Regions from separate parts of the Streptomyces sp. NPDC058274 genome, predicted to be linked through region 1. Evidence: riboswitches for the same ligand, from Rfam matches in the RefSeq annotation. Region 1 holds a riboswitch; each other region holds the start of a gene.

Region 1 (7,873 bases):
CGGCGCGACGACGATCCTGGACGACACGCCTCATGAAGACCGACAAGCACGACACCGGGAGCGGACAGGCATCCCCTCCCCACAGACCGGCGCTGAGCCGCTCGTACATAGCGGCGGCGGCGCTGGCGCTGATCGACGCCAACGGCCTGCGCGCCTTCTCCATGCGCAAGCTCGGTGCGGGTCTCGGCGTCGACCCGATGGCCGCGTACCGCTACTTCAAGGACCAGGAAGCACTGTTCGACGGTGTCGCCGAGCTGCTCTTCGACGAGCTCGACGTCGACTCGCTGCCCTGGGACGGCACCTGGCGTGCGGTGGCCGAGGGGTACTGCCGGCGGTTGCGGGACACGCTGGTCGGCCATCCGCACGCCGTCGCGGTGTTCGCGACCCATCCGGTCCGCTCACGCGCGGCGGCCGACGCGAGCGCACGGCTGACCGAGCGGCTCCGGGCGGCCGGCTTCGGGTCCGCTCACGCGGGTCACGTCGTTCGCTGTCTGCGCGAGTTCACCGTCGGGCACGCGCTGAGCCTGGCGGTGCTGCGCCCCGGCGGGGAAGCCGCGGACAACCCCGCCGAGCAGTTCGAGACCGGGCTCACCGCGATGCTGGACGGATTCGAGCGGCTGACCTAGGTGCCGAAAGCGGGCCGGCTCCGGTTCGCCTGGAGCCCGCCCGGATCTCTCGGCGCTCAGGGCGCCGCGGAAGCCGCCGGCGCGGCGGCATTCTCCTGCTGCTGCGCTTCCGCGGTGGCCGGTGCCGGCGTCAGCAGCCGCTGGGCCAACTCACCGAAGACAAGCCCGAAGGCGGTCCACAGCGTCAGCTGGATGGCCAGCGCCGCGAGCCGGAACTGCCACAGCAGGGTGGCCGAGAAGTCCTTCGGAACCTCGTCGACCGCCGGCAGGAAGGCGTACGCGAGGCCGACGGCGAGGACGAAGAACGCGCCCGCGACCAGCGTGGCGTTCCAGTTGCCGAGGCGGGGCGCCAGGCGTTTGCCGAGGATCACCGTGGCCACGGCCAGCAGCACGCTGAGCACCATCATCAGGAAGTACAGCGTCGTGCGCTTGCCGATGGTGTCGGGGTCCCCGACGGACGGCGGGTTGGCCGGGTACTTGAGGAACGGCACGACGTAGACCGCGAGCAGGCCCGCCGTCGACAGGAGCAGCGCGCTCGCACGCGGCCCGAACCGCCCGATGCGGCCGAGCGCGAAGCAGTACGCGAGGGCGGCGATGCCGCCGAACGCGACCCCGTAGACGAGCACGCCGGTGGCGAGACCGCCGGTGGACTGCATGGTGCGGGTGACCGCCTCCATGCCGTGCTCGTGACTGTGCGCCTCCTCGTAGGCGATCGCCGTGTCCACGCGCGGCTCACCGAGGAAGTAGGCGACGACCAGGGCGAGCAGGCCGGCGGCGAGACCCGCCAGCATGCCGCGCACCAGAAGATTTCTGACCAGTGCGGAGTTCATGGACTCGTACGCTTCCTTGCGCCGTCAGTGGCAGGGGAAGCCGAGCAGGTGGCGGGCGTCGTGGACCCACTCGTGCACGTTCTCGCCGGACACGACCGAGGTGGCGCCCTGTTCGGCGCCGACGAAGTAGAGCAGGACCAGCATCAGGATGCCGAAGAAGACCGCCCAGGGGACGATCGCGCCGATCGGCAGCTTGGCGGGTACGGCGGTGGGGGTGACAGTCGGCTGAGCGACGGACTGCGCCATGTGGCAGGACCTCCTGGGGAACTCGCGTCCCGGCTTGGTGGTGCACAGGACGACGGCCGCGGGTCTGACTTGCTCGACCTTCGCCGCCCTTGGAGGGGGCGGCTCTTGTGGGCTTACAGTGGCGCGACCGTGCCGGACTTCCACCGGACTTCCGCCGAACCGTCGTCAATATCGTCGAGACCGTACCGCGAAGCGGGGGCCCGGCCAAGGGCGCACGGAGCGCACACTCTGCGCCCCCGTCAGCCGTACACGCCGCCAACTCCCTTGCCGCGTACGGGTTTCTGCAGGAAAGGGACGCGTCGTGAACGCGAGAACAGGCCGATGACAAGTCGAGTGATCTTGATCTCAGCGGCGTCCAGCGAGGCGCTGCGCCAGGCCCGCTTCGACGACGGCTGCCCGGTCGACGCCGCCGGGCTCAAGCGCGCGCGGGCGGCGGCGGGCGCCGTTCCGGGCGCGGAGCGACGGTGGGTCTCCCCCGGCGTGCGCTGCCGTGACACCGCCGACGCGCTCGCTCTCACCGCCGAGGAGGTGCCCGAGCTGGCCGGCCTCGACGTGGGCCGCTGGCGTGGCGCGACCCTGGACGAGGTGAGTGCCAAGGAGCCGGACGCGGTGGTCCGCTGGCTGACGGACCCGGAGTCCGCGCCGCACGACGGCGAATCGGTCCGGGACTTCTGCGACCGGATCGCCCGCTGGCTGGAGACGGCCGCGCGGCTCACGGGCCGGAGCGTCGCCGTGGTGGAGCCGGAGGTCGTCCGGGCCGCGGTGGTACGCGCCCTCGGCGCACCCGAGCCGGCGTTCTGGCGGATCGACGTGCCGCCGCTGACGGCCACGGAGTTCAGCGGACGCTCGGGCCGCTGGAACGTACGGGCGGGACGGCCGCTGGGTGGTCCGGACGCCGGCTGAGTACGGCGGGGCCGGCCCGACGCGCCGTAGCGGACCCCGGCTGAGCCCGACGCCGTACGCGGACCGGCCGAGCCCGACGCCGACGCGGACCCGCTGAGCCCGACGCCCTACGCGGACCGGCCGGGTACGGCGAAGGAACCCCGACACCGTGCGCGGGCCGCCTTCGCACGTACCTGCACGGACGTACCTGCACGGACGTACCTGCACGGACGCATCTGCACAGACCTACCCGCGCGGACGGGCCGGCCTCAGCGCAGCGTGGCCATGAAGTCAGCGCACGCCTGAGCGCACTCGCGGCAGGCCTTGGCGCTGTCCTCTCCGCCCGCGTACTCGTCGAAGACCTCGGCGCACTCCAGGCACACCGTCCGGCACCACTCCAACTGGACGCGGATCGTGGCCTCGTTCTGGCTCGTCTGCTCGGACAGCATGCGGCACGTCGCGTCGCACACCTCCGCGCACAGGATGCCCTTGCGTCGGACGCGTTCCTGGTCTTCGGGGCCGTCCGGGTCGGCGAGGCTCGCGCGCAAAGCGCACGCCCGTGCACAGTCGGTACACGCCTGGGCGCAGGTGAAACGATCCTCCAGGAACCGGAAGAGCTCCTCCTGGGAAGTTGTTGTGGTCACGCGGAGCGGGTAGCCGCGGTGGGGCGTGTCAAACCCGGCGCCCCCGATCGGGCGGGTCCGGGCGCGGACGACCGACGCTCGCGTGCCCGTGGCGGACAGACTCCGATGTACCCCGCGGCCCCCTGTCGTCCGTGCGCAGTACGGCGTCCGAATCCCGCCGGTTCCTCCGGCCGGCAAGCCCCACAGTGGACGTGGGGAGACAACGGCCCGGGCCTCCTGAACCGCGTACTCCCGAAGGGACAGGACTCATGACGCTCCACACGACGATCGACAGCCCGCTGGGTGAACTGCTGCTGGTGGGCGAGGAGTCGGCGACCGCGAAGGGCGGCACGGCGCTCGTCTCGCTGTCGATGCCGGGACAGCGGCACGCCGCCGTCGCGCAGAACGGCTGGACCGAGGACCGTGACGCGTTCACCGAGATCGCCGCCCAGCTGCGCGGGTACTTCGACGGCACTCTGATCCGCTTCGACATCGAGTACGCGGGCGGCGGCAGTGACTTCCGGCAGCGGGTGTGGAAAGCCCTGGACACCATTCCGTACGGGACGACACTCAGCTACGGGAACATCGCCGCGCGGATCGGCGCCCCGCGGGCCGCGGTTCGTGCCGTCGGCACGGCCATCGGCGCCAACCCGCTGCTGGTCGTGCGTCCGTGCCACCGGGTGATCGGCGCCGGCGGCGCGCTCACCGGTTACGCGGGCGGCCTGGACGCCAAGCGCCGGCTCCTCGAACTGGAGCTGCAGTCGGCCCAGGCCCGTACGCCGTGACTCACTCCACGCGTACGGCACGGGCGGCCACGACCCACTCCACCGGCACGGCACAAGCGGCTCTGGGGCGCGTGGCCGCCGTGGACTGGGCAGCGGTCACCGCGGAGCTCGACGAGTACGGCCACGCGCTCACCGGCCGGATCCTCACCGCGACCAGTGCCACGCCCTGGCCGCTCTGTACGACGAGGACGACCGTTTCCGCACGACCGTCGACATGGCCCGCCATCGCTTCGGCTCCGGCCAGTACCGCTACTTCACCCACGAACTGCCCAAGCTGATACGGGAGTTGCGGGAGGCGTTCTATCCGCGGCTGCTGCCGGTCGCCCGTGACTGGGCGGCCAGGCTCGGGCAGCCCGCGCCCTGGCCCGGGAGCCTGCCGGAGTGGGTGGCGATGTGCCACGGCGCCGGACAGACCAAGTCCGCGCAGATCCTGCTGCGTTACGGCCCCGGGGACTGGAACGCCCTGCACCGCGACGTGTTCGGCGAGATGCTGTTCCCGCTCCAGGTCGTGATCGGCCTCGACGCACCCGGAGTGGACTTCACCGGCGGCGAGTTCCTCATGACGGAGCAGCGCCCGCGTGCCCAGTCGCGGGGCTCGTCCACGACTCTGCCGCAGGGGCACGCGCTGGTCTTCACGACCCGCGACCGGCCCGTAGCGTCCCGGCGCGGCTGGTCGGTGGCCCCGATGCGCCACGGCGTCAGCACCGTGCGTTCCGGTCGCCGCCGCACCCTGGGCCTGGTCTTCCACGAGGCCGCCTGAGCCGGCCCGGGCCGGCGGCCGAGGGGCCGCAGAGGGGCGTGTGCGAAGGTCCGGTTGCGCGCGACGCGCGTCTGCGAACGGCGTGTTTCGGGTCTGCGAACAGGTGGCCGTTCGCAGAGACACGCGCCGGCCGGCGGGTGACCATGACGGCATGCACCCGGGTGCCCGTAGGCCGCCCCCGCCCCGCCGCAAGGATGCGTCATGACCCTGCCGCCCGCCACACTCCACTGGGTGTCCGAGAACTGGGACGCCCCGGCTCCGGCCGGGTTGCGCGAGCTGATGTCCGCCGAACTGGCCCCGCGCTACGCCCCCGTCGAGCACCGTCGCGTCCGCGCACCCCAGCCGGCGGCGGACGAGATCGTCGTCACCTGGGTCTGCTACGCGGACGACGTGCCCGTGGCCACCGCGTCCCTGCGCAGACTCCCGGGACGGTCCTCGTGACGCGCCGGCACGTCGACTACGCGCGGGTCACCACCACACGGTGTATGTCCGCGAGCTGACCCCCGACGCCTCTCCGCCGCCGCACCTGCCCTGCCGGCAGCCCCGCGGCGCCTTCACGTACCCCCGCACTCCTCGCGTCTCACGCGCGCCTCCGTACGCCGTACAAGGGAGAACCATGAGCCAGCCGATCGACTCCGTCACCGCGGGGCACACCCCCGAGGACGAACCCACCGGTCCCGACACCTCGGCCTGGTCGTTCGAGACCAAGCAGATCCACGCCGGTGCCACGCCGGACCCGACGACCGGGGCGCGGGCGGTGCCGATCTACCAGACCACCTCGTTCGTGTTCCGCGACACCCAGCACGCGTCGGACCTGTTCTCGCTCGCCGAGCCCGGCAACATCTACACCCGGATCCACAACCCCACGCAGGACGTCTTCGAGCAGCGCATCGCCGCGCTGGAGGGCGGCGTCGCGGCCGTGGCCCTCGCCTCCGGGCAGGCCGCGGAGACCCTCGCCATCCTGACCCTGGCGAGCGCGGGTGACCACCTCGTCTCCAGCACGTCCCTGTACGGCGGCACGTACAACCTCTTCCGCCACACGCTGCCGAAGTTCGGCATCGAGGTGTCCTTCGTCGACGACCCGGACGACTCCGACGCCTGGCGGGCGGCGATCCGGCCCAACACCAAGGCCCTGTTCGCGGAGACGCTGGGCAATCCGCGCGGGAACATCCTCGACGTACGGGCGGTCGCGGACGTCGCCCACGAGGCCGGCGTCCCGCTGATCGTGGACAACACCGTGCCGACCCCGTACCTGCTGCGGCCCCTCGAGCACGGCGCCGACATCGTCGTCCACTCGGCGACGAAGTTCCTCGGCGGCCACGGCACGACCATCGGGGGTGTCGTCGTGGACGGCGGCACCTTCGACTTCGGCGCCCACGCCGAGCGCTTCCCCGACTTCAGCGAGCCGGACCCCAGCTACCACGGCCTGCAGTACTGGCCGGCGCTCGGCCCGGGCGCCTTCGCGATCAAGCTGCGGGTGCAGTTGCTGCGCGACATCGGGCCGGCCCTCTCGCCGCACTCCGCCTTCCTGCTGCTCCAGGGCGTGGAGACGCTCAGCCTCCGCATCGAGCGGCATTCGGCCAACGCCCAGGCGCTCGCGGAATGGCTGGAGCAGCGCGACGAGGTCGCCGTCGTGCACTACCCGGGTCTCGAGTCCAACCGGTGGTACGAGGCCGGGCAGCGGTATCTGCCGCGGGGTGCCGGCGCGGTGCTGGCCTTCGAGCTGCGGGACGGCGTCGAGGCGGGCAAGCGCTTCGTGGACGCCGTCGAGCTCTTCAGCCATCTCGCCAACATCGGTGACGTCCGCAGTCTCATCATCCACCCGGCGTCGACCACGCACAGCCAGCTCGACGAGGAGCAGCTGGCGGCGACCGGCACCTCGCCCGGTCTGGTCCGGCTGTCGGTCGGCATCGAGGCCCTCGCCGACCTCAAGGCGGACCTGGAGGCCGGCTTCCGCGCGGCCAAGGGAGCGTCCTGAACACCGTGCCCACGAGCTCGGGGGTCCCCCTCCCGCCGGCCTCCGGGGCCTGGCGGGAGGGGGACCCGCCCGGGCGGCGCCAGTGGCACCTCCGGGAGAAGCCGCTCGCCCTGGAGTCGGGCGGCGAACTGCCGGGCGTACGGCTCGCGTTCGAGACCTGGGGCCGGCTCGCGCCGGACCGCTCCAATGCCGTACTGGTGCTGCACGCGCTCACCGGCGACAGTCATGTCGCCGGGCCCGCCGGGCCGGGGCACCCGACCCCCGGCTGGTGGGACGGGCTCGTCGGACCTGGCCGGGCACTGGACACGGACCGGTTCTTCGTCGTCGCCCCGAACGTGCTGGGCGGCTGTCAGGGCAGCACTGGGCCGTCGTCACCGCGGCCGGACGGGCGGCCCTGGGGCAGCAGCTTTCCCTTTCTGACACAGCGTGACCAGGTCGCGGCGGAGGCCGACTGGGCGGACGCGCTCGGTATCGACCGCTGGGCGCTGGTGATCGGCGGGTCCATGGGCGGGATGCGTGCCGTGGAGTGGGCGGTGACGTATCCGGAGCGCACGGGCGCGCTTCTGCTGCTGGCCACCACGGCGGCGGCGAGCGCCGAACAGATCGCCTGGGCCGCCGTCCAGCTGCACGCCCTGCGCGGTGACCCGCACTGGTCCGGCGGTGACTACCACGACGCGGGACCGGGCCGCGGCCCGCACGCCGGGCTCGGTCTGGCCCGTCGCCTCGCCCACATCACGTACCGCAGCGAGCCGGAGCTGCGGACGCGCTTCGGACGCGAGCCGCAGGGCACCGAAGACCCCTCGAGCGGCGGCCGGTACCAGGTCGAGTCGTACCTCGACCACCACGCCGGCAAGCTGGTGAGCCGTTTCGACGCGGGCAGCTACGTCACGCTGACGCAGGCCATGAACAGTCATGACGTGGGCCGCGACCGTGGTGGCGTCCGTGCCGCGCTGCGCCGGGTGACCGCCAGGACCCTCGTCGCCGCGGTCGGCTCCGACCGTCTCTATCCGCCGTCGCAGCAGGCCGAGTTGGCCGCCGGCATCTCCACGGCGGACCATCTCCGGCTGGTCGAATCCCCTTACGGGCACGACGGCTTCCTCATCGAGGTGGAGCAAGTCGCCGCGCTCGTACGGGAATTGCTGC
Region 2 (7,873 bases), on a different contig from region 1:
TGGTGCCGGTCGCGAGGCCGTGCAGCAGACCCCGGCTGCGGAACCAGTAGACGTACGCGAAGGCGCCGTAGAAGAAGAGCCCCTCGATGCACGCGGCGAAGCAGATGAGGTTCAGCAGGAAGCGGCGCCGGTCGGCCTTGGTCTCGAGGCTGTCCAGCTTCTCCACCTCGTTGATCCACTTGAAGCAGAACTCGGCCTTCTCGCGGATGGACGGGATGTTCTCGACGGCGTCGAAGGCCGCCGCCCGGTCCTCGGGGTCGGGCAGATAGGTGTCGAGCAGCGTCAGATAGAACTGGACGTGCACGGCCTCCTCGAACAGCTGGCGCGAGAGATACAGCCGCGCCTCGGGCGAGTTGATGTGCTTGTAGAGCGTCAGCACCAGGTTGTTCGCCACGATCGAGTCGCCCGTCGCGAAGAACGCGACCAGCCGGCCGATCATGTGCTGCTCGCCCTGCGACAGCTTCGCCAGGTCGGCGACGTCCGAGTGGAGGTCGACCTCCTCGACGGTCCAGGTGTTCTTGATCGCGTCCCGGTAGCGCTCGTAGAAGTCCGGGTAGCGCATCGGACGCAGGGTCAGCTCGAAGCCCGGGTCGAGCAGGTTCTTGGTTTCGCTGGACATTACTGGCAGGCCTCGCAGGACTCGGGGTTCTCAAGGGAGCAGGCGACGGCGTCGGGGTCGGCGGCCTGCTGGACGGGGATGGTCTTCTCGGGCTGGGCCTGCGCCTGGGCGGCACGGGCGATCCGGGTCGCCGGGCGCGAGCGCAGGTAGTACGTCGTCTTCAGGCCCGACTTCCAGGCGTACGCGTACATCGAGGAGAGCTTGCCGATGGTCGGCGTCTCCAGGAACAGGTTCAGCGACTGGGCCTGGTCCAGGAACGGGGTGCGGGCGGCGGCCATGTCGATCAGGCCGCGCTGCGGGATCTCCCACGCCGTGCGGTAGAGGTCGCGGACGTCCTGCGGCACCCAGGTGAAACCCTGCACCGAGCCGCCCGACTCGCGCAGCGCCTCCCGGGTCTGCGCGTCCCACACGCCGAGCTTCTTCAGCTCGTCCACCAGGTAGGAGTTGACCTGGAGGAACTCGCCGGACAGCGTCTCGCGCTTGAACAGGTTGGAGACCTGCGGCTCGATGCACTCGTAGACGCCCGCGATGGAGGCGATGGTCGCGGTCGGTGCGATGGCGAGGAGCAGCGAGTTGCGCAGGCCCACCGCGGCGATGCGTTCCCGCAGGGCCGCCCAGCGCTCCGGCCAGTTCAGCTCGACGTCGAAGTGGTCGGGGTGCAGGACACCGCGGGCGGTACGGGTCTTCTCCCAGGCGGGCAGCGGGCCGTTGCGCTCGGCGAGGTCGGCGGAGGCCTCGTACGCGGCGAGCATCACGCGCTCGGCGATCCGGGTGGAGAGCGCACGGGCGGCGGGCGAGTCGAAGGGCAGCCGCAGCTTGAAGAAGACGTCCTGCAGACCCATCGCGCCGAGGCCCACCGGCCGCCACTTGGCGTTGGAACGGCCCGCCTGCTCGGTCGGGTAGAAGTTGATGTCGACGACCCGGTCGAGGAAGGTCACCGCGGTGCGCACGGTCGCGTCCAGCCGCTCCCAGTCGATGTCGCCGTCGACCACGAAGGCGCCCAGGTTGACCGACCCGAGGTTGCAGACGGCCGTCTCCCCGTCGTCCGTGACCTCCAGGATCTCGGTGCACAGGTTCGAGGAGTGCACGGTGTGGCCCGGCTCCGCGGTCTGGTTGGCCGTGCGGTTGGCGGCGTCCTTGAAGGTCATCCAGCCGTTGCCGGTCTGCGCGAGGGTGCGCATCATGCGGCCGTACAGATCGCGGGCCGGGATGGTCTTCTTGGCGAGCCCGGCTTCCTCCGCCCTGCGGTACGCGGCGTCGAACTCGTCGCCCCACAGGTCGACCAGCTCGGGCACGTCGGCGGGGGAGAAGAGCGACCAGACGCCGTTCGTGTCGACCCGGCGCATGAACTCGTCCGGGATCCAGTGCGCGAGGTTCAGGTTGTGCGTACGGCGGGCGTCCTCACCGGTGTTGTCGCGCAGCTCCAGGAACTCCTCGATGTCGGAGTGCCAGGTCTCCAGGTACACCGCGGCCGCGCCCTTGCGCCGGCCGCCCTGGTTCACCGCGGCCACCGAGGCGTCGAGGGTCTTCAGGAACGGGACGATGCCGTTGGAGTGCCCGTTCGTGCCGCGGATCAGCGAACCCCGGGAGCGGATCCGGGAGTACGACAGGCCGATGCCGCCGGCGTGCTTCGAGAGCCGGGCCACCTGGTGGTAGCGGTCGTAGATGGAGTCCAGCTCGTCCAGCGGGGAGTCGAGGAGGTAGCAGGACGACATCTGCGGGTGCCGCGTACCGGAGTTGAAGAGCGTGGGGGAGGACGGCAGATAGTCCAGGCGGCTCATCAGGGCGTAGAGAGCGGCGACTTCGTCGAGCGCGCGGGGCGTCTCGTCCTCGGCGAGACCGCTCGCCACCCGCAGCATGAAGTGCTGGGGCGTCTCGATGACCTGCCGGGTGATCGGATGCCGGAGCAGATAGCGGCTGTGCAGCGTACGCAGCCCGAAGTAGCCGAAGCGGTCGTCGCCTTCGAGGTCGATCAGCGCGTCCAGACGGGCCGCGTGCAGGCGTACGAACGCGGCCGTACGGTCGGCGATCAGACCCTCGCGGTGGCCCGTGGTGATGGACCCGGAGAACGACGTGACGCCCTGCGAGGCGGCCTCGGCGGCGATGCTGATCGTCAGCAGCCGGGCGGCCAGCCGCGAGTAGACGGGATCCTCGGAGATGAGTCCGGCGGCCGCCTCGGTGGCCAGCTCGCGCAGCTCCGCCTCATCGGCGCGGGCGGACCGGCCGCGCAGCGCGGCGGCTGCGACCCGGCCGGGGTCGGCGCCGGGGAGGTCGGCGGTGAGGCGGGTCAGGGTCCGCAGCAGTGCGGCACCCGGACCGTCCGTCTCCTCCGACGTCGCGGACGGTGTCGCGGTGGCCGGATCGGCTGGCGCGATGGTCACGTGGGGCTCTCCCTCGCTCGGCACGGGGCCTTGCGGAGGGCAGCGGAACACGCGACACCTTGCCGGTACGCGTGCGTCCACCGGCCCATTCCACGAGGCCCGGACGTCGTCGGCGCCCGGGCCGGCCGGCCGGGGCGCGCTGTCGGCAGGTCCTCGGACTGACCGAGCGCGCATACACGCACAAGTACACCGTTGCGGGACAGTTCCGGATTCACACCGGATTCCCCTGCGACGACAGCGAGCACGAGCATACATCTTGTGCCGGGCTGCGGTGGCACCCCCACATCTTGTGTCGCGCCGTTCGCAGAGCGTGTCAGAGCGTCAACTCATAGGTGAGCAGCAGGATGTCGTCGAGGTCCGGGATCGGGTTCCAGTCGCGCGCGGGACAGCGCGTGAAGCCGAGCCGTTCGTAGAGGCGGTGGGCGGCGTGCATGGTCCGCTGGGTGGAGAGCACGACGCGGACGCAGCCCTCGACTTCGCGTGCGCGGTCGACGCACGCGTGGACGAGGGCCGCGCCCGCGCCGCGCTCCCGGGCCTCCCGCGATACGGCGAGCATCCGCACCTCCGCCTCGCCCGGCCGCGCGATGTCGGCCATCGGCCCGCCGGCCGGCACGAAGGTCACTCCGCCGAGCACCCGGGCGCCCTCGACGGCGACGAGCACATCGGCCGCCGCCGCCCGCTTCGCCACGTCCCGCAGCTCCCCGAGGTACGCGTCGCTCTCCCCGAAATCGAGCAGACCGTCGCCCAGGTAGGCCTGGGCGGTGAGTTCCCCGACGGCTGTGTACTCCTCGGGCCGCGCCCGCCTGATGACGATGTCCATGCCGGGGAGTGTGCCGGACGGGCACGACGACGGGCCGCCGAATTTCTCTCGGCGGCCCGTCGAGGGGTACGAGAACCACGGACCGCTCTCGGGTACGAGAGCGGCGGCCCGTCGTCAGGTACGGGGGCCGGATCAGTGGGCCGTGCCCGCGGTGGCAGGCGGCAGTTCGACCTGCACACCCGTGTCGCCCGCGTCCGCCGTGTAGTCCTCCGGAGACGTCTCGTCGATGCCGTCCGGCGCCTTGAAGGCCCGCAGGGCGAAGGTGAGGACGACGGTCACCACGACGTTCATGACGAACGCCGTCAGACCGATGTAACCGATCTCGCCGAGGCCGGGGATCTCCTTCGAGCTGCCGCCGAAGTGCTTCTGCGTCGGCGACGCGACACCGTACGCGGCGAGCGTGCCGTACACCATGCCGACCGCCCAGCCCGCGAGGAGCGCCCAGCGGTGGAACCAGCGGGTGAACAGGCCGCCGACCAGGGCCGGGAAGGTCTGCAGGATCCAGATGCCGCCCAGCAGCTGGAAGTTGATCGCGACGGTCTTGTCCATGGTGAGGACGAAGACCAGCGCGCCCACCTTCACCAGCAGCGAGACCAGCTTGGAGACCTGGGTCTCCTGCTTCGGCGTCGCGTCCGGCTTGATGAAGTCCTTGTAGATGTTGCGGGTGAAGAGATTCGCGGCCGCGATCGACATGATGGCCGCCGGCACCAGCGCGCCGATGCCGATGGCCGCGAAGGCCACCCCCGCGAACCAGTCCGGGAACATGTTCTCGAACAGCTGCGGAATCGCCAGCTGCCCGTTGTCCACCTTCACCCCGGCCGCGATCGCCATGAACCCGAGCAGGCCCAGCAGGCCCAGCATCAGGGAGTACAGCGGCAGGATCGTGCTGTTGCGCCGGATCACCTCACGGCTGCGCGAGGACAGCGTCGCGGTGATCGAGTGCGGGTACATGAACAGCGCGAGGGCCGAGCCGAGCGCCAGCGTGGCGTAGGTCCACTGGCCGGCCTCGGCGGGCACCACTCCGCCCGCACCCGCCGTCGTGAACTTGTCGTTCGCCGCCTTGAAGATGTCGTCGAACCCGCCGAGCTTGATCGGGATGTAGATGATGGCCACCGCGATCACGATGTAGATCAGGGTGTCCTTCACGAACGCGATCAGCGCGGGGGCGCGCAGACCCGACGAGTACGTGTACGCGGCCAGCACGCCGAAGGCGATGAGCAGCGGCAGGTCCTTCACGAACCAGTTCGTGTTCTCGCCGCCGCCGACGCCCATCACGTCGAGGACCGCCTGGATGCCGACCAGCTGGAGCGCGATGTACGGCATCGTGGCGAGGATGCCGGTCACGGCCACCGCGAGCGACAGCCCCTTGGAGCCGAAGCGCCCGCGCACGAAGTCCGACGTGGTCACATAGCCGTGCTTGTGTGACACCGACCACAGCCGCGGCAGGAAGGTGAAGATCAGCGGGTAGATGAGGATGGTGTACGGCACCGCGAAGAAGCCGGCCGCGCCCGCCGCGTAGATGGCCGCGGGTACGGCGACGAAGGTGTACGCCGTGTAGAGGTCGCCGCCGAGCAGGAACCAGGTGACCCAGGTGCCGAACGACCGTCCGCCCAGGCCCCATTCGTCGAGCGTGTGCTCGTTGTCGGCCCGGCGCCAGCGCGCGGCCACGAAACCCAGGGCCGTGACGGCCAGGAAGAAGAAGATGAAGACGCCGAGGGCGACTCCGTTCACGCCGTCGTTCACTTCGACGCACCCCCGCCCTGCGACGTGCGGGCGCGCTGGTCACGCTGCCACAGCTTGTACGCGGTCATCGTCAGCGCCGTGGAGATGATCACCCACAGCATCTGGTACCAGTAGAAGAACGGGATGCCGATGAAGGTGGGATCGATCTTGGCGTACGAGCCGACCCACAGCATCGCCACGAACGGCGCCACGAGACAGAGGGCGATGACCACCCGCGCGGGGGTCACCACCGCTCTGTTCACTTCTGACTCTTCGGACATCTCGTGACTCCGTCCACTCTCTGATCACCTGTGTAACGCGCAGGCAATCTAGGCGACGGTGTCGGCCAAACGGAACCCCTGTCCGCATATCGGTCTTCGTGTCGTCAGCAGCAGCGGAACCCCTGCCGGGGATCGGCCTCCTGACGGGCCGTCCGTATCCGCTCGAAGTCGCGCCGCGACGGCACGGACGCGTCGGGGTGGTCCTTGCGGACGTGGATGACATAGCGGTCGTACGCGGACTCGTCCGTCAGTTCCCGTACGTACCAGCGCAGTCCGCGTCCGGCGCGGCTAATCGCGTGCAGCGCCGACCGCATCGCGCTCCGCCTCCTCCGCCTTCTCCGCCCTGGTCGGGATCAGCCCCGCCGGGGCCACGATCTTCGACTCCACGTACGGCGCCTCGCTCAGGGAGGAGAGCGCCGGGCGCCGCACGTGCCGGACGCAGACCCGGGCCGCGTCCAGGATCACGATCACGATGAGCAGGGCGAGGACCGCCGAGAGGACGCCGTCGACCGTCGAGTTGGTGACGACGGTGTGCATGTCGTCCATCGTCTTGGCGGGCGGCAGGACCTTGCCCGCGTCGATGCCGTCCTGGTACACGCTGCGCTGCTGGAAGAAGCCCACGCGCGGGTCGCTGGAGAACACCTTCTGCCAGCTGGCCGTGAGCGTCACCGTGGCGTCCCAGGCGAGCGGGATCCCGGTGATCCAGGCCCACTTGAGGCGCCCGGACTTGACCAGCAGGGTCGTGCAGATGGCGAGCGCCACCGCAGCGAGCAGCTGGTTGGCGATGCCGAAGATCGGGAAGAGCTGGTTGATCCCGCCGAGCGGTTCGTGGACGCCCACCCACAGGAAGTAGCCCCACAGGCCCGTCACCAGCGCACTGGTGATGACCAGACCCGGCTTCCAGCTCACGTTCCTGAAGGGCCGGTAGACGTTGCCCAGCATGTCCTGGAGCATGAACCGGCCCACGCGCGTGCCCGCGTCCAGCGCGGTCAGGATGAACAGCGCCTCGAACATGATGGCGAAGTGGTACCAGAACGCCCGCAGGCCTCCTCCGGTCACCTTGGAGAAGATCTCCGAGACGCCGATGGCGAGCGTGGGCGCGCCGCCCGTCCTGGAGAGCAGGGTCTGCTCCTCGACGCCCCGGGCCGCGGCGGCCAGGTCCTCGGGCGAGATGACGTACCCCATGTGCCCGACCGCCGCCGAGGCGGACTGCACGGTGGTCCCGATGACTCCCGCGGGGGCGTTCATCGCGAAGTACAGGCCCGGGTCGATGATGCAGGCCGCGACCAGCGCCATCACGGCGACCGACGACTCCATCAGCATGGAGCCGTAGCCGATCATCCGGATCTGCGTCTCCTTCTGGATCATTTTCGGCGTCGTGCCGCTGGAGATGAGCGCGTGGAATCCGGACAGCGCGCCGCACGCGATGGTGATGAAGACGAAGGGGAAGAGCGAGCCGGCGAAGACCGGGCCGTTGCCGTGCGAGGCGAAGTCGGTGACCGGGTCCATCCTCAGCGTCGGCAGCGCGACGACCACACCGAGCGCGAGCAGGGCGATCGTGCCGATCTTCATGAAGGTGGAGAGGTAGTCGCGCGGCGCGAGCAGCATCCACACGGGCAGGATGGAGGCCACGAAGCCGTACACCACCAGCCACACGACCAGCGTGGCGGGCGCGAGGGTGAAGGTGCCGGCCCACGAGGACTCGGCGACCCACCGCCCGGCGACCAGCGCGAGCAGCAGCAGGGCGACCCCGATGAGCGAGACCTCGCTGACCCGGCCCGGCCGCAGGACCCGCAGATAGAAGCCCATCAGCAGGGCGATCGGAATGGTCATCGCGATGGAGAAGGTGCCCCACGGCGACTGCGCCAGCGCGTTCACGATCACCAGGGCGAGCACACCGAGCAGAATGATCATGATGGCGAAGGCGGCGACCAGCGCGGCGGCGCCGCCGAACGGGCCGATCTCCTCGCGGGCCATCTGGCCGAGCGAGCGCCCGTCCCGGCGGGTGGAGAAGAAGAGCACCACCATGTCCTGGACCGCGCCCGCGAAG
Region 3 (7,873 bases), on a different contig from region 1:
CCCGTCCGGACCGGGGACCGCATCTTCCGGATGCGCGTGCTCGGTGCTGCGGTGCCGAGCACGTCACGGGCGGGCGCCGCCGCGGCCCCGGCGCCGATCCGAGGCGTGCTCGGCACCGCAGCACCGGCACGTCTCGGACAGGCGCCGCCGCAGACCCCCCGACCGTCCGCCGATACGTCTCGAACGGCCGCCGCCACGGCCCCGGGGCCGATCCACCGGCGCGTCTCGAACGAGCGCCGCCGCCCCCGGCCGATCCACCGCCACGTCTCGGACGGCCGCCGCCTCCAGGCCGATCCACCGGCACGTCACGAACGGCCGCCACCGCGCCGATCCACCGGCACATCTCGAACGGCCGCCACCGCCGCCGACCCCAGGCTGCTCAGAAGCTGACGCCCCGGCCCGGCTGGCCGTACCCCCGCAGTCGCTCCCCCGCCCGTGCCGCCTGTTCCTGGGTGAGGAGGTTCGGGGTCAGGCCCGGTACGGAGGACGCCGTGAGCCAGACGCGGCACATCCACTCCAGCTGGGCGGTGCGGTCGTAGGCCTGGCTGAGGCTGGTGCCGTAGGTGAGGGTGCCGTGGTTCTGGAGGAGGCAGCCGGAGCGGTCGGCGAGGGCCCGGAGCATGTTCTCGGCCAACTCCTGGGTGCCGTAGGTCGCATAGGGGGCGACCCGGACCGGTCCGCCGAGCGCTCCGGACATGTAGTGGATCAGCGGGAGTTCCGGTACGAGCGTCGAGACGGCCGTCGCGTGAACGGCGTGGGTGTGCACGACAGCGCGCGCGCCGGTGGTGCGGTAGACGGCGAGGTGCATGGGCAGTTCGCTCGTCGGTACCAGCGTGCCGCGCACCTGCCGGCCGTCCAGGTCGACGGCGACGAGGTCCGCGGGCGTCAGCCGGTCGTAGGGCACTCCCGACGGCGTGACCAGGACCGTGTCTCCGACGCGGACCGACACATTGCCCGACGTACCGACGACCAGCCCGTCGGACACGGTCCGGCGCGCTGTCGTAACGAGCTCCTCCCACGCGCCCTCGACCGCCCCCGGGGCACCCGGCGCACCACGCTCGCGCGCGCCCTGCGCGTCCTCCCGCCCGGCCCGCTCGTCCCCGTCGTCCCCTGTGTCCCGCCGCTGTTCAGCCATGGCGCGATCCTGCCAGGAGGAGCGCGCGTCAACGCCGTGCCGGGCGGGGGCACTTCAGAGGGCGACGCGTGCTTCCGCCGGAGCACATGCAGCCACACACCGCCCGGGCCGTGCGACTGGCCGGTGAAGGACCGGAACCCGGTGATCTTCCAGTAGCCTCTGCTGGATTTGTCTGGCACGTCGCCATTCGGGGGGAAATATGGGCCATGATCACCAACCGTTCCGCCCTCGCGCCTGCGCCGTCGCGGCCTCCGCGGCGGCGCTGGCCGTAGCGGGGACCCTGCTGGCCGGGATTCCGGCCTCGCGGGCGGCCTCGGGGGCGGCCGCACCACGCGGACACGACGTCTCCTCGCACCAGAAGAACGTCGACTGGCCGAAGGCGCAGGCGAAGGGCGCCCGGTTCGTCTACGTCAAGGCGACCGAGTCCACCACCTACCGCAACCCCTACTTCAGCGGGCAGTACGACGGTTCGCGCGCCGCGGGCCTGCTGCGGGGCGCCTATCACTTCGCGCTGCCGGACAGGTCCTCCGGCGGGGCGCAGGCCGCGTACTTCGTGCGCAACGGCGGCACCTGGCGCGCGGACGGCTGGACGCTGCCGCCCGCGCTCGACATCGAGTACAACCCGTACGGCAAGAAGTGCTACGGCCTGAGCAGGACCGCGATGGTGAAGTGGATCAAGGCGTTCAGTGACGGGGTCAGGCGGGCGACCGGCCGCCGGCCGGTGATCTACACGACCACGCACTGGTGGGACGACTGCACCGGCGCCAGCCGTGCCTTCGCCTCGAACCACGCCCTGTGGCTGGCCCGCTACGACTCGGCCGACCCGGGAGCGCTGCCCGCGGGCTGGACGTTCTGGACGTTCTGGCAGTACGACAACAGTGGCAGCCTTCCTGGTGACCAGAATCTCTTCAACGGATCCATGGCGCGGCTGAAGACCTTCGCGAGGGGATAGCAGGCACGCCGGAGCCCGATATTCCGGCTCTGTTCGACACACGAGCCGCCGCTTCGACACAAGTGGAATGGCGACACGCCGATTGGGTCACTCCACCGCCCGCCCCAGTTCATCTTCCGTTCACCCAGGTTGCCTACGGTCCTTGTGCCACTGACGTCAAACAGAAGCCTGGGTAAATGGAACACATCACGCTTCTCCTCGGGATCGTGATCGTCACCGCTCTCGTGTTCGATTTCACGAACGGTTTCCACGACACTGCCAACGCGATGGCGACGACCATCTCGACCGGCGCTCTGAAGCCCAAGACGGCGGTGGCCATGTCCGCCGTGCTGAACCTGGTCGGTGCTTTCCTCTCCGTGGAGGTCGCCAAGACGATCTCCGGCGGCATCATCAACGAAGAGGGCATTCGCACCGAGGTGATCTTCGCGGCGCTCGTCGGCGCCATCCTCTGGAATCTGCTGACCTGGCTCCTGGGTCTGCCCTCCAGTTCCTCCCACGCACTCTTCGGCGGCCTCATCGGCGCCGCGGTCATGTCGGCCGGCTGGTCGTCGGTGAACGGCTCGACCGTCATCACCAAAGTCCTGATCCCCGCGGTCGCCGCTCCCCTGGTGGCCGGCCTGGCCGCACTGCTGGCCACGCGCCTGTCGTACGTCATCGGCCGTCGCGCCGACCAGAAGGCGACCGCGAAGGGCTACCGCGCCGGCCAGATCGCCTCCGCGGGCCTGGTCTCGCTGGCCCACGGCACCAACGACGCGCAGAAGACCATGGGCATCATCACCCTCGCCCTGGTCACCGGCGGTGTGATCGCCCCGGACTCCAACCCGCCCACCTGGGTCATCGTCTCGGCCGGTATGGCCATCGCGCTCGGCACCTACCTGGGCGGCTGGCGCATCATCCGCACGATGGGCAAGGGCCTCACCGACCTCGCCCCGCAGCAGGGCTTCGCCGCCCAGACCAGCGCGGCCACGGTCATCCTGGCCTCCTCGCACCTGGGCTTCTCGCTCTCCACCACCCAGTCCTGCTCCGGCGCGGTGATGGGCGCCGGCCTCGGCCGCAAGGGCGGTGTCGTCCGCTGGTCGACCGCGACCCGCATGTTCGTCGCCTGGGGTCTGACGCTGCCGGCCGCCGGGCTCGTCGGCGCCGGCGCCGAGTTCCTCACCCGGCAGGGCACCTGGGGCATCGTCGTCACGGGGGCGCTGCTCCTGACCGGAGCCGGTGTCATCTGGACGCTGTCCCGCCGCAAGCCGGTCACCATCGACAACGTGAACGACGTCGACGCCGAGCCCGCGGGCGTCGTCACCACCGCGATCATCGCTGTCACCCCGCCCCCGGCGGGCCCGATCACCACGCTCGGCGCCGACCTCGACGCCGAACTGAAGACGACCATCCCGGCGCCGGACCCCGGCCCCTCCGCCGAGCCCACCCGCCCGGCCACGGTCTAAGGAACGAACAGCATGCACATCGACTGGGCAGCTCTCGGCTCCGTCTTCGGAGTCAGCCTCGTGGCCACCGTGACCCTCGTCGGCCTCTTCACCCTGGGCGTCGTCGGCCTCGCGAAGCGCGAGTCCGCCTCGGCACAGGGCGGTTCGGCCGCCGTCGCGGTCACCGGCGCGTACGCCTGCTTCGCCGCCTGCGCGGCGGCGGTGGCGTACGGCATCTATCTGATCGTCGCCTGACACCCGGCAGGAGTCGGGAGCCGGGTACTCAAAACCGGCGAAAAGCGCATCACTTGACGTGGGGTGCGGGACGGATCGACGTCCCGCACCCCACGTGCGTGTGGGCCTTCGCACACTCTCCCTTCGCAGGTCAACAGCAAGTTGACGGGTGTTCTCACCCCGTGGTGGACTGCCGGAGCCAAGTACGGCGGCAGGAGAGGAAGCCGGTGCGAATCCGGCGCGGTCCCGCCACTGTCACCGGGGAAGAACATCCCCGGGAGCCAGGAACTCTCACCGCCGGTCTCGTCGAACCAGGGCGCGGACACCCTGAGTGAGGACATATCGCCATGCGCGGCTGCCCCAGTGCGTTGAGTACCCCGGTCCAAGCCGACGTTCCGGTCGGCTGAACCGATGCGTGCCGATCGCGTCTTCGCGTACGGCACCGCCGCCGGCCTCCTCGGTGACCTGCTCCTCGGCGATCCCCGCCGCGGGCACCCGGTCGCCGTCTTCGGGCAGGCCGCGGGTGCTGTGGAGCGGACGTTGTGGCGCGACCACCGCGGGTGGGGCGCACTGCACACCGCCGTCTGCGCGGGTGGCGTTGCCGGGCTCGCCGCCCTCGCGAGCCGTTCCCTGCGCAGCTCCGGTGCCACCTCCCTCGCGCTGACCGCCACCGCCACCTGGGCCGTCGTGGGCGGAACCTCCCTCGCCCGGGAGGCCCGGGCGATCGGCGGTGCGCTGGCGGCCGGGGACATCGAGGTGGCCCGGGAGCGGCTGCCGCATCTGTGCGGGCGGGATCCTCAGGCACTCGACGCGGACGGGATCGCGCGTGCCGTCGTCGAGTCCGTCGCCGAGAACACCTCCGACGCCGTGGTGGGAGCGCTCGTGTGGGGCGCCGTGGCCGGCGTGCCCGGGCTGGCCGGCTTCCGGGCCGTCAACACGCTGGACGCCATGGTCGGGCACAAGTCCGCCAAGTACCGCCGCTACGGCTGGGCTTCGGCGCGGCTCGACGACGTCATGGGGTGGCCCGGGGCCCGGCTGACCGCCGTACTCGCCGCCGTCGCGGGCAGCGACCCGCGCGGCGCCGTCCGCGCCTGGCGCGGCGACGCCGGCCGGCATCCCAGCCCGAACGCCGGTCCCGTCGAGGCCTCGTTCGCGGGCGCGCTCGGCGTGCGGCTCGGCGGCACCCTCTCGTACGGGGGCCGGGTCGAGCACCGGCCCGTCCTCAACGAGACCGGACGGGCCGTCGAGGTCGCTGACATCGAGCGGGCCGTCCGGCTGTCGCGGCGGGTGAGCGCGCTCGCGCTGGGCGTGTGTGCCGCCGGACGGCTGCTGTTCAGGAGCAAGAGGGGGGCCGCGTCATGAGCGGCGGACTGCTGATCGCCGGCACGACCTCCGACGCCGGCAAGAGCGTCGTGACCGCCGGGATCTGCCGGTGGCTGGTGCGCCAGGGGGTGAAGGTCGCGCCCTTCAAGGCGCAGAACATGTCCCTGAACTCGTTCGTCACGCGCGAGGGCGCCGAGATCGGGCGGGCCCAGGCCATGCAGGCCCAGGCCGCCCGGGTGGAGCCCACCGCGCAGATGAACCCCGTGCTGCTGAAGCCGGGCAGTGACCGCAGCAGCCAAGTGGTGCTGATGGGCAGGCCGGTGGGCGAGATGAGTGCGGGCGGCTACCACGGCGGACGCCAGGAGGCGTTGCTCGGGACCGTCCTCGACTGTCTGGCCGCGTTGCGGGGCACGTATGACGCGGTGATCTGTGAAGGAGCCGGCAGCCCGGCCGAGATCAATCTGCGGCGGACCGACATCGTGAACATGGGGATCGCGCGGAACGCGCGGCTGCCCGTGCTCGTGGTCGGGGACATCGACCGTGGGGGCGTCTTCGCGTCCTTCTTCGGGACGGTCGCGCTGCTGAGCCGCGCGGACCAGGAGCTCGTCGCCGGGTTCCTGGTCAACAAGTTCCGCGGTGACGTCTCCCTGCTGGAACCGGGGCTCGACATGCTCCACGGCCTCACCGGACGGCCCTCGTACGGCGTGCTGCCGTTCCGGCACGGTCTGGGGATCGATGAGGAGGACGGGCTGCGGGTGTCGCTGCGCGGGACCGTGCGCGAGTCCGTCGTGGCTCCCCCGGTCGGCGAGGACGTGCTGCGCGTCGCCGTCTGCGCGGTCCCGCTGATGTCCAACTTCACGGACGTGGACGCGCTGGCCGCCGAGCCGGGTGTCGTCGTGCGGTTCGTGGACCGGGCCGAGGAACTGGCCGACGCGGACCTCGTCGTCCTCCCGGGGACCCGGGGGACGGTGAAGGCGCTGGAGTGGCTGCGGGAGCGCGGGCTCGCCGACGCGGTCGCGCGACGGGCCGCCGAGGGGCGGCCGGTGCTCGGGATCTGCGGCGGCTTCCAGGTCCTCGGCGAGCACATCGAGGACGAGGTCGAGTCGCGGGCGGGACACGTCGACGGACTCGGACTGCTGCCGGTACGGGTGCGGTTCGCGCGGGAGAAGACGCTGACCCGGCCCGTCGGGGAGGCGCTCGGCGAAGCCGTCGAGGGATACGAGATCCACCACGGGGTCGCCGAAGTGACCGGCGGAGAAGCGTTCATCTCTGATGACAATGGGCACAGCTTGGACGGCTGCCGGGTCGGCGCCGTCTGGGGTACGCACTGGCACGGCTCGTTGGAGTCGGACGGGTTCCGGCGTGCCTTTCTGCGCGAGGTGGCGGCCGCCGCGGGGCGTCGCTTCGTGCCGGCCGCCGACACGTCGTTCGCGGCGCTGCGCGAGGAGCAGCTGGACCGGCTCGGCGATCTGATCGAGGAACACGCGGACACGGACGCGCTGTGGCGGCTCATCGAGTCGGGCGCGCCGCAAGGACTGCCTTTCATTCCACCGGGAGCGCCCGCATGAGCACAGTGTTGTTGTTGTCGACCGCCGATACGGATCTGCTGGCGGCCCGGGCCTCCGGCGCCGCGTACCGGATCGGCAATCCGACCCGCGTGGATGTCGCGGAGGAGCTGCCCGCCCTCGTCACGGGGGCGGACATCGCCGTCGTACGACTGCTCGGCGGCAAGCGGGCCTGGGAGGACGGGCTCGCCTTCCTGAAGACGTCCGGCATCCCGACCGTGCTGCTGGGCGGAGAGGCCGTCCCCGACGCCGAGTTGATGGCCGAGTCGTCGGTACCGGCCGGTGTCGTCGCGGAGGCGCTGCGCTATCTCGTGGAGGGCGGCCCGGAGAACCTCACCGAGCTGACGCGTTTCCTCTCGGACACCGTGCTGCTGACCGGCGAGGGCTTCGAAGAACCGCGGAAGATGGCGGAGTACGGCGTGAGCGGCGAGCGCCCGTTCGTCGAGGGCCGGCCGACGGTCGGCGTGCTCTTCTACCGGGCGCACGAGCTGTCCGGCAACACCGCCTTCGTCGACACGCTCTGCGACGCGATCGAGGCCCGGGGCGCCAACGCCCTTGCCGTGTACTGCGGTTCGCTGCGCGGCGCCGACTCCGGTCTGTACGAGATCCTCGGGAAGGCCGACGCGCTGGTCGCCACCGTGCTCGCCGCGGGCGGCACCCACGCCTCGCAGGCGTCGGCGGGCGGTGACGAGGAGGCCTGGGACATCGGGGCGCTCGCCGACCTCGACATCCCGGTCCTGCAAGGCCTCTGCCTGACCTCCTCGCACGCCGCGTGGGAGGCGTCGGACGCCGCGCTCTCCCCCATGGACGCGGCGATGCAGGTGGCGATTCCGGAGTTCGACGGGCGGCTCATCACCGTCCCCTTCTCCTTCAAGGAGCAGGGCCCGGACGATGTCCCGGTGTACGTCGCCGACCCCGAGCGGGCCGCGCGCGTCGCCGGCATCGCCGTGCGGCACGCCCGGCTGAAGCACAAGCCGAACGCGGAGAAGAAACTCGCGCTCGTCTTCACCGCCTACCCGACCAAGCACTCCCGGGTCGGCAACGCGGTGGGCCTGGACACGCCCGCCTCGGCGGTACGGGTGCTCGACGCGCTGAAGGGCGCCGGGTACGCCCTCACCGAATACCCGGACAACGGCGACGAGTTGATCCACCGCCTCATCGCGGCGGGCGGCCACGACGTCGAGTGGCTCACCGAGGAGCAGCTCGCGTCGGCCCCCGCACGCGTGCCGCTGGCCGACTACCA

Evidence for each region. Region 1 has a riboswitch for cobalamin ahead of ACFVYF_RS19405 (CbtB-domain containing protein). Riboswitches for the same ligand answer to the same signal wherever they lie in the genome.
Region 2: another riboswitch for cobalamin. It lies ahead of ACFVYF_RS20935 (ribonucleoside-diphosphate reductase subunit alpha); the one in region 1 lies ahead of ACFVYF_RS19405 (CbtB-domain containing protein).
Region 3: another riboswitch for cobalamin. It lies ahead of ACFVYF_RS00355 (cobalamin biosynthesis protein); the one in region 1 lies ahead of ACFVYF_RS19405 (CbtB-domain containing protein).

Annotation. Positions count from the first base shown of each region.
Region 1 is NZ_JBHVXW010000009.1:269-8,141, reverse strand. It holds gene ACFVYF_RS19415 (TetR/AcrR family transcriptional regulator C-terminal domain-containing protein) at 33-626, shown strand; gene ACFVYF_RS19410 (CbtA family protein) at 683-1,456, opposite strand; gene ACFVYF_RS19405 (CbtB-domain containing protein) at 1,481-1,702, opposite strand; cobalamin riboswitch at 1,740-1,901, opposite strand; gene ACFVYF_RS19400 (histidine phosphatase family protein) at 2,024-2,605, shown strand; gene ACFVYF_RS19395 (four-helix bundle copper-binding protein) at 2,854-3,228, opposite strand; gene ACFVYF_RS19390 (methylated-DNA--[protein]-cysteine S-methyltransferase) at 3,477-3,992, shown strand; partial or broken gene ACFVYF_RS19385 (2OG-Fe(II) oxygenase) at 4,064-4,752, shown strand; gene ACFVYF_RS19380 (hypothetical protein) at 4,954-5,193, shown strand; gene ACFVYF_RS19375 (bifunctional o-acetylhomoserine/o-acetylserine sulfhydrylase) at 5,369-6,730, shown strand; gene ACFVYF_RS19370 (homoserine O-acetyltransferase) at 6,736-7,873, shown strand, end outside.
Region 2 is NZ_JBHVXW010000010.1:53,124-60,996, forward strand. It holds gene ACFVYF_RS20930 (ribonucleotide-diphosphate reductase subunit beta) at 1-619, opposite strand, end outside; gene ACFVYF_RS20935 (ribonucleoside-diphosphate reductase subunit alpha) at 619-3,000, opposite strand; cobalamin riboswitch at 3,127-3,268, opposite strand; gene ACFVYF_RS20940 (GNAT family N-acetyltransferase) at 3,314-3,820, opposite strand; gene mctP (monocarboxylate uptake permease MctP) at 3,953-5,563, opposite strand; gene ACFVYF_RS20950 (DUF3311 domain-containing protein) at 5,560-5,823, opposite strand; gene ACFVYF_RS20955 (YbdD/YjiX family protein) at 5,928-6,137, opposite strand; gene ACFVYF_RS20960 (carbon starvation CstA family protein) at 6,112-7,873, opposite strand, start outside.
Region 3 is NZ_JBHVXW010000001.1:66,172-74,044, forward strand. It holds gene ACFVYF_RS00335 (class II aldolase/adducin family protein) at 380-1,135, opposite strand; gene ACFVYF_RS00340 (lysozyme) at 1,335-2,087, shown strand; gene ACFVYF_RS00345 (anion permease) at 2,264-3,529, shown strand; gene ACFVYF_RS00350 (hypothetical protein) at 3,542-3,763, shown strand; cobalamin riboswitch at 3,911-4,054, shown strand; gene ACFVYF_RS00355 (cobalamin biosynthesis protein) at 4,154-5,104, shown strand; gene ACFVYF_RS00360 (cobyric acid synthase) at 5,101-6,633, shown strand; gene cobN (cobaltochelatase subunit CobN) at 6,630-7,873, shown strand, end outside.